3 regions of the Pseudomonas fjordensis genome follow, and region 2 is predicted to be linked to each of the others. Evidence: riboswitches for the same ligand, from Rfam matches in the RefSeq annotation. Region 2 holds a riboswitch; each other region holds the start of a gene.
What was found. Region 2 has a riboswitch for cobalamin ahead of cobW (cobalamin biosynthesis protein CobW). Riboswitches for the same ligand answer to the same signal wherever they lie in the genome.

Region 1 (5,155 bases), 1.7 Mb from region 2:
ACACTTGGTCGAAAAAGTCGAAGGTTGCGCCCAGGCCGTCATAGGCCTCATCCACCGCAGCATCGCCACTGGCGGGCTGCCCTTCGCCACGGATCAGTTTTCCGGGCAGGCTGTCGGTGTTGTTGGCGCTGTAGATCGAGCGCTGTTTTTCGCTGCCCGCCGCCAATGCCATCCGCGCGGGGCTTTTGGCGGGTTCGGCGACCATGCGCAACGAGCGGAACGTGCTGTCCTTGGCACGCGTGCGTAACGCGACCTCCCGTTGCGCTTTGTCGCCGTGGCGTGCGATCTGGTCGAGCATGTACGGCGGAATCAGGCAGAAAATCGGATTGCGTGGTTGGCGAACACACATGAGCTGGCTCCTTTTTGGCGTGTGATGAACGTCCGGGTAACGTTTTTCAGGATAGCCCTGGGATCGCCACCCGGGCCAAATTGTCATGAGTTTGTGTTGCAGTGGTGTTTATCCGAGGCCCATAAGGAACATGCCCATGCCCGCCCGCACAGTCAAAATCGACCTGTCGCACCGCCCCAGGCTCGCCGATCTGCGACCGTTGATCGCGCCCAGCCCCACCCTGCTGGAAGCCAGAGCCGCGACGTCGCGTGTCACAGCGGCCAAGGACCTCAAAAACCGCGTTGGCTACGTCGACGATTTCCTCAGTGACTTCGTGGTGCCATGGCCCACGGTTGGCGAGCCACTGGCGGGCGACGTGCAACCCAAGCGCCTGGACTACACGCATTTCTCCATCACCATGTCGCGCTCTCGACGACTGGCGCTGTACGTGGGGGTAAATATCGACGGCGCCAAGCATGTGGACATCGTGCGCAGCAACGACTCCTGGGCCTACGATGGCCGCCTGCCCACCGACGCGCAGGTCGGTGAAGACCTGTACGCCGGCAACGGCCTGGACCGCGGCCACCTGGTGCGCCGCCAGGACCCCAACTGGGGCGACGACGCGACCACGGCCAACCTCGACACCTTCCACTTCACCAACTGCTCGCCACAGATGAGCGGCTTCAATCAGAAGACCTGGCTGGAACTCGAGGACTATATCCTCGACAACACCCAGCGCTGGAAAGCCCGGGCCACGGTGTTCAGCGGCCCGGTGTTCAGCGACAACGACCGCGTGTATCGCGGGGTAAAAATCCCCCAGGCGTTCTGGAAAGTGGTGGCCTACCTCAGCGACGACGGCAAACCGTCCGCCAGCGCCTACATGATTGACCAGCGCCGCGAGCTGGACCAATTGGACCTGGTGTTCGGCCAGCTCAGGACCTACCAACGCAGTGTGATTGCGATCGAACAATTGACCGGCATTCGCTTCGGCCAACTGGCTGACTACGACGGCTTCAGCAACGAAGAGCGCGCTACCGGCACGCGCATCGAAGCCCTGATCCGCGGCCCCCAAGACATTCGACTCTAACCACTCCGCCTGTAGGAGCGAGCTTGCTCGCGAAGACCGTCAACGATAACGCAGGGGCGCCTGATGGCCCGCGGTGTTCTCAAGTTCTTCGCGAGCAAGCTCGCTCCTACAGGGCGTGATCGCTTACCATACCGGCGCCGGTTCCCACGTGGGACTAATAGGGAATTCGAAACGCCGCCCAGGCGTCAATCGAAACTGCCCCCGCAACTGTAGGTGCTGAGCCTGCCCCTGAATGCCACTGGACCTCGTCCGGGAAGGCGGGGGCGTGGCGATGACGCATCAGTCAGGAGACCTGCCGGCCCAGCAACATCACTAACCGGCGGGGTGTCCGGGAAGGACATCCTGGCCCTGCGCACCTGTAGCGTCCCAGGGCGTATTTCCGAGCCGTAACTCCCCAGCTGCACCCCTGGTTCACTCGGAGATCGCCCCATGCTGCCACGTGTTACCGCCCTGCTCGCAGGCTTGAGTGCCTGCGCCCTGGCCCACGCCACGCCAAGCCACTACCCGCTGATCGTGGAAAACTGCGGCAGCAGCCTGACCTTCCAGCAAGCACCCGCTCGCAGCGTGAGCATCGGCCAGGCCGCCACCGAGATGCTTTATGCCTTGGGCGTGGGCGATAAAGTGGTAGGCACCTCGCTGTGGTTCAACAACGTGTTGCCACAGTACAAAGCACAGAACGACCGCATCGAGCGCCTGGCCAACAACGAGCCAAGCTTTGAAGCTGTGATCGCCAAGCGCCCGCAACTGGTGGCCGCCGAACTGGAATGGGTGGTGGGCCCGCAAGGCGTGGTCGGCACCCGTGAGCAATTTCATGAGTTGAAAATCCCCACCTATGTGCTGCCCTCTGACTGCGAAGCCAAGGACAATCTGGTCGGCGCCGACGGCACGCGGTTGCAACCGTTTCGCATCGAGACGATTTACCAGAGCATCCACCAGCTTGCGCAGATTTTCGACGTGCAGGCGCGCGGCCAACAGTTGAACGATGAGCTCAAGGCGCGCCTGGCCACATCCATCGCCACCGCCCAGGGCAAAGGTTTGAAGCAGGCCAGCGCACTGGTGTGGTTCTCCAGCGCCGAGATGGCCAGCGACCCTTATGTGGCCGGCCATAAAGGCGTGCCGCAATTCATGCTGCAAACCCTGGGCCTGCACAACGTGGTGCAGTCCGATGAAGAATGGCCCGCCGTCGGCTGGGAAACCATCGCCAAGGCCAACCCCACCTTCCTGGTGATTGCACGCATGGACCGTCGCCGCTACCCCGCCGACGACCACGAGAAAAAACTCGCCTTCCTGCGCAGCGACCCCGTCACCCGCAACATGGACGCGGTGAAACACAACCGCATCATCATCCTCGACGCCCTGGCACTGCAGGCCAGCCTGCGCACGTTCGACGGCCTTGAACAACTCGCTACGGCCATCGACGGCTACGACCTGGGCCAATGATGCGCACCCTCATTGCCCTCGCCCTGCTGTTGCTCGCCCTGCTCGCCGGCGTGGCCATCGGCGAAACCGCCATCGAACCGCAGGTGGTGCTGCAGGTGCTCGCCAATAAGCTCTGGGCCGCAGGCTACGCGCTGGACCCGATCGATGAAGGCGTGGTGTGGAACTACCGCCTGACCCGCACCCTGGTGGCCGCAGCCTGCGGTGCCGGGCTGGCGACCTGCGGGGTGATCCTGCAATCGTTGCTGCGTAACCCGCTGGCAGACCCGTACCTGTTGGGCATCAGCGCTGGCGCCTCCACCGGGGCCGTGCTCGTCGTGCTGATCGGTGTGGGCGGTGGGCTGGTGTCGCTGTCGGCAGGGGCGTTTGTCGGCGCCATGGCCGCGTTTGCGCTGGTGATTCTGCTCGCCCGCGCCAGCGGATCGTCCAGCGGCACCGGGCAGATCATCCTCGCGGGCATCGCCGGTTCGCAATTGTTCAATGCCCTGACCGCGTTCCTCATCACCAAGTCGGCCAGTTCCGAACAAGCCCGCGGCATTATGTTCTGGCTGCTGGGTAACCTCAGCGGCGTGCGCTGGCCGTCGGTGTGGCTGGCGGTGCCGGTGGCGGCGCTAGGGCTGGCGGTGTGCTTGTGGCATCGCCGTGCATTGGATGCGTTCACCTTCGGCAGCGACTCGGCGGCCTCCCTGGGCATTCCGGTGCGCCGCGTGCAATTTGTGCTGGTGGCCTGCGCCGCGTTGGTCACGGCGGTGATGGTGTCTATCGTCGGCTCCATTGGTTTTGTCGGGCTGGTGATTCCCCACGCTGCGCGCCTGTTGCTCGGCACCGGGCATTCGCGGTTACTACCGGCCAGTGCCTTGGGCGGCGCGCTGTTTCTGATCGCCGCCGATGTGCTCTCACGCACCCTGATCAAGGGCCAAGTGATTCCCGTTGGGGTGGTCACGGCGCTGGTAGGCGCGCCGGTATTTGCGTTGATTTTGATTGGCCGGAGGAACGCCCGATGAGCGTGCTCAGTTGCAGCGGCCTGGGTTTCAAGGTGCGTGAGGCGCAGTTACTGCACGGTATCGACCTGGACGTGCAGGCGGGCGAGACCCTGGGCATCGTCGGGCCGAACGGCTCGGGCAAGTCCACCCTGCTCAAACTGCTCGCCGGTTTGCGCCCGCCGGCCAGCGGCGAAGTGCGCCTGGGTGGCAAGCGCCTCGGTGAGTTGTCGCGCCGCACCATCGCGCAACAGCTGGCGGTCGTGGAGCAACAGGCCGACACCGACGACGCCATCCGCGTGTTCGACGCCGTGGCCCTGGGCCGCACGCCATGGCTGTCGGCGTTGAGCCCGTGGTCGCGTGAAGACGACGCCATCGTGCATCAGGCGCTGCACGACGTAGACGCTACCCACCTGAGCCAACGCGCCTGGCGCAGCCTCTCTGGCGGCGAACGCCAACGCGTGCACATCGCCCGCGCCCTGGCGCAGCGCCCGCAGATTTTGTTGCTGGATGAGCCGACCAATCACCTGGATATCCAGCATCAACTGGCGATCCTCAAAGGCGTGCAAGGCTTGCCGGTGACCACTTTGATTGCGCTGCACGACCTGAACCAGGCACTGACCTGTGATCGCCTGGCCGTGCTGGATCGTGGGCGACTGGTGGCGCTGGGTACGCCACTGGAAGTGCTGACGCCACAGCGTTTGCAAGAAACGTTCGGAGTGCAGGGGCATTACCTGACGGACCCGTTCGACGGCGCAAAAATCCTGCGCCTGCGCTCCAACTGAAACTGAACCTGTAGGAGCGAGCTTGCTCGCGAAAAACCCACAGGCGCCGCGTTCATCCAGGAAATACGCGTTATCGTTGACGTTTTTCGCGAGCGAGCTCGCTCCTACAGAAGGCGGTGCATATGGGTGGTTTGCCAGAGCGGGTCTGCCTCGACATCCACCACCTCGAAGCCCTGCCGCCGCCAGAAATCAATCGCCCCGGGCAGAAACGGATGGGTGTGCAGGTAAACCACTTTCACATCCGCCTCCCGCGCCAGCGCCTCCAACGAGCGGTATAACTGGCCCGCCAGGCCCAAGCGACGGAACGCCGGGCGCACATACAGGCGCACCACTTCCACTGTCTTGCAGCCCCGGTAGTCCAACTGGGGAAAACGACTGTCATAAGGCCGATAGCCCACCGCAGCCACGATTTGGCCGTCGGCGCGGGCAATCAGAAACTGCCCGCCACCCTGAAGGTAAACGGCTTCGAACTGCGCCAGATCATGGGGCATTCCGGTTGCGCTGAGCGTTGGAAACAGCTCATCGCGAGCCTGCAAAG
Region 2 (5,155 bases):
CGATGGGGCCTTCCAATGCCTGCTCGATCAAGCGCGCCGCGTACAACTCCAGACGTTCACGGGTATCCCCGGCGGTGCGCCACAGCTGATCGTCAATCTTCTGCAACACCAACGGCCGCCGCCCCGTCCAGGGCTCGGCCAATGCGCAATCGAGCGGATCAAACCCCAGCTCGAACGCCTTGGCCAACACGCGCAGCAGGCTCGACTGCGGGCCCCGGCCATCGCCACGGGGAATGCGCAACAGCGCCAGCAAGGTGTCGATACGCAAACGGCCCTCGGGCGACTCGCCAAAAATATGCAGGCCATCGCGGATCTGCGATTCCTTCAAGTCGCACAGGTAGGTATCCAGGCGCGGCAGCCACACCGCCGCGTCCGCCTCACTGCCCAATTCCAACTCCTGGTCGATACGGGTTTCGCGCACCAGCTTGAGGATGTCTTTTTGCAGCTCCAGGGCACGGCGCGGGTCGAGCAATTGCGCTTCGTAATATTCGTCGGCCAGCAACTCAAGGTCACGCAGCGGGCCGTAGGTTTCGGCGCGGGTCAGCGGCGGCATCAAGTGGTCGATGATCACCGCCTGGGTGCGCCGCTTGGCCTGGGCGCCCTCACCCGGGTCGTTGACGATAAACGGGTAGATATTCGGCAGCGGCCCCAGCAGTGCATCCGGCCAGCAGTGCTCCGACAGGCCCACGCCTTTGCCGGGCAGCCATTCCAGGTTGCCGTGCTTGCCCACATGGATCACGCCGTGGGCGCCGTAGGTATGGCGTAGCCAGAAATAGAACGCCAGGTAGCCATGGGGCGGTACCAGGTCCGGGTCGTGGTACACGGCGCTGGCATCCACCTGGTAACCCCGGGCCGGCTGGATGCCGACAAAGGTCAGGCCCAGGCGCAGGCCAGCGATCATCATGCGGCCATCGCGGCACATCGGATCGTTTTGTGGCGCGCCCCACCGTTCCAGCACGGCCTGGCGATTGGAGGCCGGCAGGCGATCAAACATCGTCTGATACTCCTCCAGGCCCAGGCTTTGATGGCAAGGGCGCAGGTCTAGGCTGTCGAGGTCGTTGGTGACGCCGCCGAGCAGTTCATGGATCAGCGCGGTGCCACTGTCGGGCAACACCTCCGCCACCGGGTAGCCTTCGGTTTGCAAGGCGCGCAGGATATTCAGCGCCGCCGCCGGGGTGTCCAGGCCCACGCCGTTGCCGATGCGACCGTCGCGGGTCGGGTAGTTGGCCAGGATCAACGCAATCCGTTTCTGTGCATTGGGCACCCGCGCCAACTCGACCCAGCGGCGTGCCAGCTCTGCGACAAAATCCATGCGCTCGGGCGCTGCGCGGTAGCACACCACGTCCGACTGGCTGCGCTCGCTGCGCCAGGCCAGGTCCTTGAAACTGATCGGCCGGCTGATGATTCGCCCGTCCAGCTCCGGCAAGGCAATGTGCATCGCCAGGTCGCGGGGCCCCAGGCCCTGTTCACTGGCCTGCCAGCCGGGTTGGTTGTCCTGGGCGCAGATCGCCTGGATCACCGGGATATTGCGGCGAAACGGGCGCAAATGCGGAGCTTCCGGGCTCGATTGGGCAAAGCCGGTGGTGTTCAGAATCACCGCGGCTTGCACGTCATCCAGCAGGTCCTCGACCACCGTGAGGCAGCCGGGCTCTTTCAAACTGGCCACCGCAATCGGCAACGGGTTGAGGCCCGCCGCTTGTAAGCGCTGGCAGAACACATCGATAAAACCGGTATTGGCCGCCTGTAAATGGGAGCGGTAGAACAGCACCGCAGCCACGGGCCAGTCAGCGTGCCAATCGGCCTGCCAGTCATTGAGGCGGGCATTGGCGGTGTGCGGGTGATAGATCGCCGTGCGTGGCAGCGCTTGCGGCTCGGCCCAGGCATAGTCGCGGCCCAGGTGGGTACTGGCCAGGCAGTGGTAAAAATCCAGGGCATTGCCCAGGCCACCTTGGCGCAGGAAGTGCCACAGGCGCTCGCGGTGTTCGACAGCAACGCTGCTCAGGCCGCTGAGTTCCGGGTCCGGGCGGTCGTCACCCGGCACCAGGATCAGGGTGACGCCGCGCTCGGCCAACTCCACCAGGCGCTCGATACCGTAGCGCCAATAGCCGATGCCGCCGTGCAATGACAGCAGGATGACCTTGGCGTGGCGCAATACCTCGTCGACGTACAGGTCGACCGAGGCATGGTTCTGCACCTGCATCGGGTTGGCCAGGCGCAGGCTGGGGTAGTCCTCGGGCAATTGCTGGGCGGCTTCGGCGAGCAGCGCCAGGCTGGAATCGCCGCTGCACAGGATCACCAGTTCAGCGGGGGTCTGGCCAAGGTCGGCAATATTGTCGTCCGCGACGAAACCACCGGGTTGGGTCCTGAGCAGGTGCATGGTTAAACGCTGAGGGCGGCGCGCAATTGCGCTTCAAGGCCGGCGGCGTCCAGTTCCTGGCCGATCAGCACCAGGCGCGTGGTGCGTGCTTCGTCAGCGCCCCAGGCACGGTCGAAGTGCTTGTCAAAGCGCGTGCCCACGCCCTGGATCAGCAGACGCATCGGTTTGTTGGGGATCGCGGCGAACCCTTTCACACGCAGGATGCCGTGCTGCACCACCAACTGGGTCAGAGCGTCGAGCAACAGCGCTTCGTCGGCTTGGGGCAAGTCGATGGAGATGGAATCGAAGGCATCGTGATCGTGGTCGTCTTCACCTTCGTGGTGATGGTCGTGATGGCTGTGACGCCCGTCGATATGCTCCTCGGAACCGGCGCCCAGGCCGATCAGCACGTCCAGAGGCAGGCGACCGCTGCTGGCTTCGATGATCTTCACCGCGGGCGGCAGTTCTTCGGCGACTTCCAGGCGCACACGGGCCAGGTCTTCGGCGCTGATCAGGTCGGTTTTGTTGAGAATCACCAGATCGGCGCTGGCCAACTGGTCGGCGAACAGCTCGTGCAACGGCGATTCGTGGTCCAGGTTGGGGTCAAGTTTGCGCTGGGCGTCGACCTGGTCCGGGAAGGCGGCAAAGGTGCCGGCAGCCACGGCCGGGCTGTCGACCACGGTGATCACCGCGTCAACGGTGCAGGCGCTGCGGATTTCCGGCCACTGGAAGGCTTGCACCAATGGCTTGGGCAGCGCCAGGCCTGAGGTTTCGATGAGGATATGGTCCAGGTCACCGCGACGGGCGACCAGTTCACGCATCACCGGGAAGAACTCTTCCTGCACGGTGCAGCACAGGCAACCGTTGGCCAGCTCGTAGACGCGGCCATTGGCTTCTTCTTCGGTGCAACCGATAGAACACTGCTTGAGGATTTCACCGTCAATGCCCAGCTCGCCGAACTCGTTGACGATCACCGCAATGCGACGGCCCTGGGCGTTGTCGAGCATATGGCGCAACAGCGTGGTTTTGCCCGAGCCGAGGAAGCCGGTAACGATGGTGACGGGAAGTTTGGCCAGTGTTTTCATCGGATGCCCTTTGGGGCGGGCATACGGGACGACAGGCCCTGCGGCGGCGCGCAGCAGCGGATTTCGTCACCGGATCACCCCGCCCGGTTGAATTGGAAAATCAGTCGCGAGGCAGGTCTCCTGGCTTGGGGTGTGCAGGTCTTGCGACCAACGCTGACTGCGCCTTCCCGCCCTATCGGCAGTGGCGTGGCAGTCAACTGAACCCTTCACAGTTGCGGGGGCAGCCGCGGCTTGAACCGCGTTCCCTTCTTAGCTTCGGCCTGGGCCGAAGAACCTCGAGGGTGCAAGGCTACAGGGGCTTGCAGCATTTGACTACCGTCCCCGGCCCATGCTCTCCTACACCTCTTGTTTCGGGTGCCCTTCACAGGGTGAAACGGGAAACCGGTGCGTCATAGACCTATGACCAGTCCGGTGCTGCCCCCGCAACGGTAAGCGAGCGAAGCGTCATGGCCACTGTGCGTTTGCATGGGAAGGCGACGCTTTCAGGAGGCCTCTTTCAAGAGCCGCCCCTCGCAAGCCCGGAGACCGGCCCGAAAAAATCAGATAACAAACCCGCGGTGGGCGGGCGCTGTTCGAACCCTGCGTGCCTGGCGCGTGGGGTCTTCATGCGCTCGTTTCACCCTGACACCTGAAAGGGACGCGCCATGTCGATCATCAGCAGCACTTCGCACTCCGCCACTAGCACCGCCACCCTCAGCCAACGCCTGACCGCCGCCATCGGCGCGTCGATCCTGGGCGCGTGCCTGGTGTATTTCGCCGGGTTCTCGCATATCGAGGCGGTGCACAACGCCGCCCACGATACCCGCCACAGCGCCGCGTTCCCGTGCCATTGAGAGCTGCCGACATGATCAAGCGTATTGCGCAAACCGCAGGGTTCACTGGGCTTTTGGCGGCCTTGCTGCTGACCCTGCTGCAAAGTTTCTGGGTGGCACCACTGATTCTGCAGGCGGAAAGCTATGAAAAAGCCCCGCCAGCCGCCGAAGTGGCGCATGAGCACGCCGCTGGTGCCGCAGCCCACACCCACGACGCCCAAGCCTGGGAGCCGGAAGATGGCTGGCAGCGCGTGCTGTCCACCACCGGCGGCAACCTGGTAGTGGCAGTAGGCTTTGCGCTGATGCTCGCCGGCCTCTACACGCTGCGCGCGCCGACCCGCACCGCCCAAGGCCTGCTCTGGGGCCTGGCCGGCTACGCGACCTTTGTACTGGCGCCCACCCTGGGCCTGCCCCCGGAACTGCCCGGTACCGCGGCCGCTGACCTGACGCTGCGCCAGACCTGGTGGATCGGCACTGCAGCATCGACCGCCGCCGGCCTGGCGCTGATCGTATTCGGCCGCAATTGGCTATTGAAAGGCCTTGGGCTGGCGATCCTTGCCGTGCCCCACTTCATCGGCGCGCCGCAACCTGAGGTGCATTCGATGCTGGCTCCGGAGGCGCTCGAAGCGCAGTTCAAGATCGCCTCGCAATTGACCAACGTGGCCTTCTGGTTGGCCCTGGGCCTGATCAGCGCCTGGTTGTTTCGCCGCAATCGCGACGACCAATACTCGGCATGATTCTGGTTGTCGGGCTTGGCTGCCAGCGGGGCTGTGAGGTTCACAGCCTGCTGGCGTTGCTGGACAGCGCCCTGGCCGAGGCCGGCATTGAGCGCTCACGCGTGACTGCGCTGGCAAGCATTGACCGCAAACGCGATGAGCCTGGCCTGCTGGCCCTGGCCCAGC
Region 3 (5,155 bases), 2.0 Mb from region 2:
CACCTCGGAAGCCGGTTTTGATTGCAGCGGGTTCATTGGCTACCTGTTTCGTGAAGAAGCCGGTATGAACCTGCCGCGCTCCACGCGCGAGATGATCAACGTGAATGCACCGTTGGTCGCACGAAACAACCTCAAGCCCGGTGATCTGCTTTTCTTTAGTACCAGTGGCCGCGGTCGTGTCAGCCACGCCGGTATCTACCTGGGCGATAACCAGTTTATTCACTCCAGCAGCCGCCGCAGTGGTGGTGTTCGGGTCGATAACCTGGGTGACAGCTATTGGAGCAAAACCTTCATCGAAGCCAAGCGCGCACTCGCCATGGCCCCGACGACGGTTACCGCTAGTAAGTAAAGTTAAAGTGATACTTGAAGTTTGACGTGTAAGCGCTAGAATCCCTGGACATTGTTGTCATCCGTTCGCGCGAGCTTTGCTTGCGCGTTCTGGTTTTCAACGTTCGGCAGCGAAAGCCGCATCCAGACCAGGATTGTTCTGCACATGTCGACCTCGGCCCGCCTGATGCTTGTTGTTTGCGCCGCGCTGCTCAGCGCCTGCGCCAGTCGCACACCGCCGCCCGCGCCCGTCGCGGTCAAGCCTAAGCCGGTGTTCAACTATGCCACCCAGAATTTCTCGCCGGCTGCCGAAGACGTGCTCTTTCGTGCGCTAGGCCTGGTCGGCACGCCTTATCGCTGGGGCGGCAACACACCGGACTCGGGTTTTGATTGCAGCGGCCTGATCGGCTTTGTATTCCGCGACGCTGCCGGCATCTCATTGCCGCGCACCACCCGTGAATTGATCGTGATGCGTGCCCAGGACGTCAGCGAACAAAACCTGCAAACCGGCGACTTGCTGTTCTTCGCCACCGGTGGTGGTTCGCGGGTCAGCCATGCGGGCATTTATGTGGGGGAGGGGCGCTTCGTACACGCGCCGCAAACCGGCGGTACGGTGAAGCTGGATACGCTATCCAAAGCGTATTGGCAGAATGCCTATCTGAGTGCCAAGCGGGTGCTGCCGGGGAACCTGGCGCGTAATCCCTGAATCAGTAAAACTCAAAATGTGGGAGCGGGCTTGCCCGCGAATGCAGTGTGTCAGTCAACGGGTTAGTTGGCTGGGCCACCGTAATCGCGGGCAAGCCCGCTCCCACATTGGTGTGTGGCGATCTACTTAGCAGCCGACACTCGCCAAACCTTATTGCCCACATCATCGGCCACCAGCAAATCCCCCAGCTGATCAATCACCACGCCAACCGGCCGGCCCATGGCTTTCTCATCACTATCAAGAAACCCCGTCAGCACATCCACCGGTTGCCCTTTCGGCTGGCCCCCTTCGAACGGCACGAAAATCACCTTGTAGCCACTGTGCGGCTTGCGGTTCCAGGAACCATGCTGGCCGATAAATGCGCCGTTTACGAAGGGGGCGGGGAGTTTGCTGCCCTTGGCGAAGGTCAGCCCCAGCGACGCAGTATGAGGGCCTACCGCATAGTCGGGAGCGATGGCCTTGGCGACCATGTCCAGGTTCTGCGGGGTGACACGTACGTCCACATGCTGGCCGTAATAGCTGAACGGCCAGCCATAGAAGCCGCCATCCTTGACCGAGGTGATGTAGTCCGGCACCAGGTCACTGCCAATCTCATCGCGTTCGTTGACTGCCGTCCACAGCTTGCCGCTCTGTGGCTCCCACGCCATGCCGTTGGGGTTGCGCAGGCCAGAAGCAAAAATGCGGTGCTGGCCGCTGGCGCGGTCGACTTCCCAAATGGCGGCGCGACCCTGTTCGGCTTCCAGGCCGTTTTCGCCGACGTTGCTGTTGGAGCCGACGCTCACGTACAGCTTGCTGCCGTCCTGGCTGGCCACTACGTTTTTGGTCCAGTGGTGGTTCAAAGGGCCACCGGGTAAATCCACCACCTTGGTGCCGGGGGAGGTGATCGCGGTTTCACCCGGCTGATAGGCGAAGCGCAGCAATTTATCCGAATCGGCCACATAGAGGTCGTTACCCACCAGGGTCATGCCAAACGGCGAATTGAGGTTTTCCAGGAACACCGTGCGAGTTTCTGCCACGCCATCATGGTCGGCATCGCGCAGCAAGGTAATGCGGTTCGGGCTCGGCACGCCGGCGCCAGCGCGGTCCATGACTTTTTCCATCACCCAGCCGCGTAGGCCTTTGGTATCGTCCGGCTTGGGCGGTGCATTGGTCTCGGCCACCAGTACATCGCCGTTGGGCAATACGTAGAGCCAGCGCGGGTGATCCAGGCCTTCGGCAAACGCGGCCACCTGGGTGCCGGCGGCGGCGACGGGCTTGGCGCCTTCGGGCCAGCCGATGGCCGGGGCGATATTGACAGTGGGGATCAGCGTCTTGTTCGGCTCCGGCAGCCGGGGCGAGGGCCCGGTGCCGTCGGCGACCTGCAGGGTCGAGCTTTCGCCGCACGCAGCGAGGCTGCCGGCGAACATGATCATTAGGGCGAGTCGGGTTTTAGGCATGGTTTTCTCCTTGATACCTGTAGGGGTAGAGAAGCACGAACGGCGGATGGTTCAAGTACAAGGCCAGCTTTAATTGACGCTCCACCCCCAACCCACTAACCTTCGCGGCTTGTTCCAGGTGCTCTGTGGCGTACGCGTCGACGGAGTGAAACAGGGAAGCCGGTGAGTGAGCGCACTTGTACACAGTGCTGCCGCGATTCCGGCGCTGCCCCCGCAACGGTAAATGAGTCAAGACGGTGCTGTTTGCCACTGTATCGCGTGCGATATGGGAAGGCGCACCCTCGGCTGCTTGCTATCAAAAGCGCCACTCATGAGCCCGGAGACCGGCCTGGATCATCCAACAGCATCACGGTGGGCGATGCTTGGCTGTCTGTTTTTTTCTTTTTCCTGCCCGCCGTTTTTGTCCAGCCCCAACGGAGAGCTGCCATGACTGATTCCCCCGAACGCGACGAACGCCACCTGGCGCGCATGCTGCGCAAAAAAGCCGTGATTGACGAGCGCATCGCCAATTCCCCCAACGAATGTGGCCTGCTGCTGGTGTTGACCGGCAATGGCAAAGGCAAGAGCAGTTCGGCGTTCGGCATGCTGGCCCGAGCCATGGGCCATGGCATGCAATGCGGTGTGGTGCAGTTCATCAAGGGGCGTAACAGCACCGGCGAAGAATTGTTCTTCCGCCGCTTCCCCGAGCAGGTGCGCTTTCATGTGATGGGCGAAGGCTTCACCTGGGAAACCCAGGACCGCCAGCGCGATATCGCCGCCGCCGAAGCGGCTTGGGCGGTATCTCGGGCCATGTTGAATGACCCCTCCATCGGCTTGGTGGTGCTGGACGAACTGAACATCGCCCTCAAGCACGGTTACCTCGACCTGGACCAGGTACTCAGCGACCTGCAAGCCCGCCCGCCCATGCAGCATGTGGTAGTCACCGGCCGTGGCGCCAAGCCTGAGCTGATCGAAATGGGCGACACCGTCACCGAAATGGGCATGCTCAAGCACGCGTTCCAGGCCGGTATCAAGGCACAAAAAGGCGTCGAACTTTGAATCAGCCCCGTCATTGCCCGGCCGTATTGATCGCCGCTCCGGCGTCCGGCCAGGGCAAAACCACGGTCACCGCCGCGCTGGCGCGTTTGCACCGCAACCTGGGGCGCAAGGTGCGCGTGTTCAAATGCGGGCCGGACTTTCTCGACCCGATGATCCACGAGCGTGCCAGTGGCGCGCCGGTGTACCAGTTGGACATGTGGATGGTGGGCGAGCAGGAAAGTCGCCGTCTGCTCTGGGAGGCGGCGGGGGAGGCCGACCTGATTCTCATCGAAGGCGTGATGGGCCTGTTCGACGGCACGCCTTCCAGCGCTGACCTGGCGCGGCACTTCGGTGTACCGGTGCTGGGCGTGATCGATGGCACCGCCATGGCCCAGACGTTCGGCGCTTTGGCCCTGGGGCTGGCGCGCTATCAACCCGACCTGCCGTTCGCCGGCGTGCTGGCCAACCGCGTCGGCACGTTGCGCCATGCGCAATTGCTCGAAGGCAGCCTCACCGAGGGCTTGCGTTGGTACGGTGCATTGTCCCGCGAGACCGGCATCGAACTGCCCAGCCGTCATCTGGGCCTGGTGCAAGCCAGCGAATTGAACGACCTAGACGTGCGCCTGGACGCCGCCGCCCAGGCGTTGGGCAGCAGTTGCGAAGTGGCCCTGCCGCCGCCGGTGACCTTTGCCGCGCCCGAGGTGATCGAAGCCGAACCTTTGCTGGCCGGTGTGCGTATTGCCGTGGCCCGTGACGAAGCCTTTGCCTTTACCTACGGCGCCAGCCTGGATCTGTTGCGGGCAATGGGCGCCGAGCTGAAGTTCTTCTCACCGATCCATGATCGCCAGCTGCCTGAAGCTGACAGCCTCTATCTGCCCGGTGGGTATCCAGAATTGCACCACCAGGCATTGTCGGCCAATACCGCGATGCTGGACGCCATTCGTGCTCATCACGCCGCTGGTAAACCGCTGCTCGCCGAATGCGGTGGCATGCTCTATCTGCTCGACTCCTTGACCGATGTGGAGGGTACACGCGCCGAACTGGTTGGCTTGTTGCAAGGCGATGCGGTGATGCAGAAGAAACTCGCGGCCCTTGCACTGCAAAGCGTTGAACTGCCGGAGGGGACGTTGCGTGGGCATACCTATCACCATTCCCTGACCAGTACCGAATGGGCGCCGATTGCCCGTGGCCTGAGCCCTAACGGCGGGCGCGGGGCTGAAGCGGTCTATCGCCAAGGTCGATTGACAGCCTCCTACGTACACTTTTATTTTCCGTCGAATCCTGGCGCGGTGGCCGCGTTGTTTGCGCCCGCTCCCACAGGGGAATGCATTTCAAATGTGGGAGCGGGCTTGCTCGCGAAGAGGCCATGACTGACAACGCATTCCCCCAAGCCGACCGCGAAGCCGTCTACCGCGCCATCGCCGAACGCCGCGACATGCGCCACTTCAGCGGCGGCAGTGTCGCGCCTGAACTGCTGCAACGCCTGCTCCACGCCGCGCACCAGGCGCCCAGCGTCGGCCTGATGCAGCCGTGGCGTTTTATCCGCATCAGCGACCGCCCGTTGCGCAGCCAGATTCAACAGTTGGTAGAAGAAGAACGCGTGCGCACTGCCGAAGCGTTGGGCGAGCGCTCCGATGCGTTCATGAAGCTCAAGGTCGAAGGCATCAAC

Region 1: another riboswitch for cobalamin. It lies ahead of ACWHXD_RS20510 (ABC transporter substrate-binding protein); the one in region 2 lies ahead of cobW (cobalamin biosynthesis protein CobW).
Region 3: another riboswitch for cobalamin. It lies ahead of cobO (cob(I)yrinic acid a,c-diamide adenosyltransferase); the one in region 2 lies ahead of cobW (cobalamin biosynthesis protein CobW).

Annotation. Positions count from the first base shown of each region.
Region 1 covers NZ_OZ336860.1:4,504,847-4,510,001, forward strand. Annotated here, with positions in the region: gene ACWHXD_RS20500 (M4 family metallopeptidase) at 1-349, opposite strand, end outside; gene ACWHXD_RS20505 (DNA/RNA non-specific endonuclease) at 486-1,415, shown strand; cobalamin riboswitch at 1,537-1,729, shown strand; gene ACWHXD_RS20510 (ABC transporter substrate-binding protein) at 1,845-2,855, shown strand; gene ACWHXD_RS20515 (FecCD family ABC transporter permease) at 2,852-3,856, shown strand; gene ACWHXD_RS20520 (ABC transporter ATP-binding protein) at 3,853-4,617, shown strand; gene ACWHXD_RS20525 (GNAT family N-acetyltransferase) at 4,722-5,155, opposite strand, start outside.
Region 2 covers NZ_OZ336860.1:2,773,939-2,779,093, reverse strand. Annotated here, with positions in the region: gene cobN (cobaltochelatase subunit CobN) at 1-2,377, opposite strand, end outside; gene cobW (cobalamin biosynthesis protein CobW) at 2,380-3,441, opposite strand; cobalamin riboswitch at 3,535-3,734, opposite strand; cobalamin riboswitch at 3,777-3,989, shown strand; gene ACWHXD_RS12535 (CbtB domain-containing protein) at 4,086-4,274, shown strand; gene ACWHXD_RS12530 (CbtA family protein) at 4,286-4,990, shown strand; gene ACWHXD_RS12525 (cobalamin biosynthesis protein) at 4,987-5,155, shown strand, end outside.
Region 3 covers NZ_OZ336860.1:4,804,002-4,809,156, reverse strand. Annotated here, with positions in the region: gene ACWHXD_RS21885 (NlpC/P60 family protein) at 1-349, shown strand, start outside; gene ACWHXD_RS21880 (C40 family peptidase) at 494-1,033, shown strand; gene ACWHXD_RS21875 (PQQ-dependent sugar dehydrogenase) at 1,156-2,469, opposite strand; cobalamin riboswitch at 2,569-2,815, shown strand; gene cobO (cob(I)yrinic acid a,c-diamide adenosyltransferase) at 2,896-3,507, shown strand; gene ACWHXD_RS21865 (cobyrinic acid a,c-diamide synthase CobB) at 3,504-4,856, shown strand; gene bluB (5,6-dimethylbenzimidazole synthase) at 4,853-5,155, shown strand, end outside.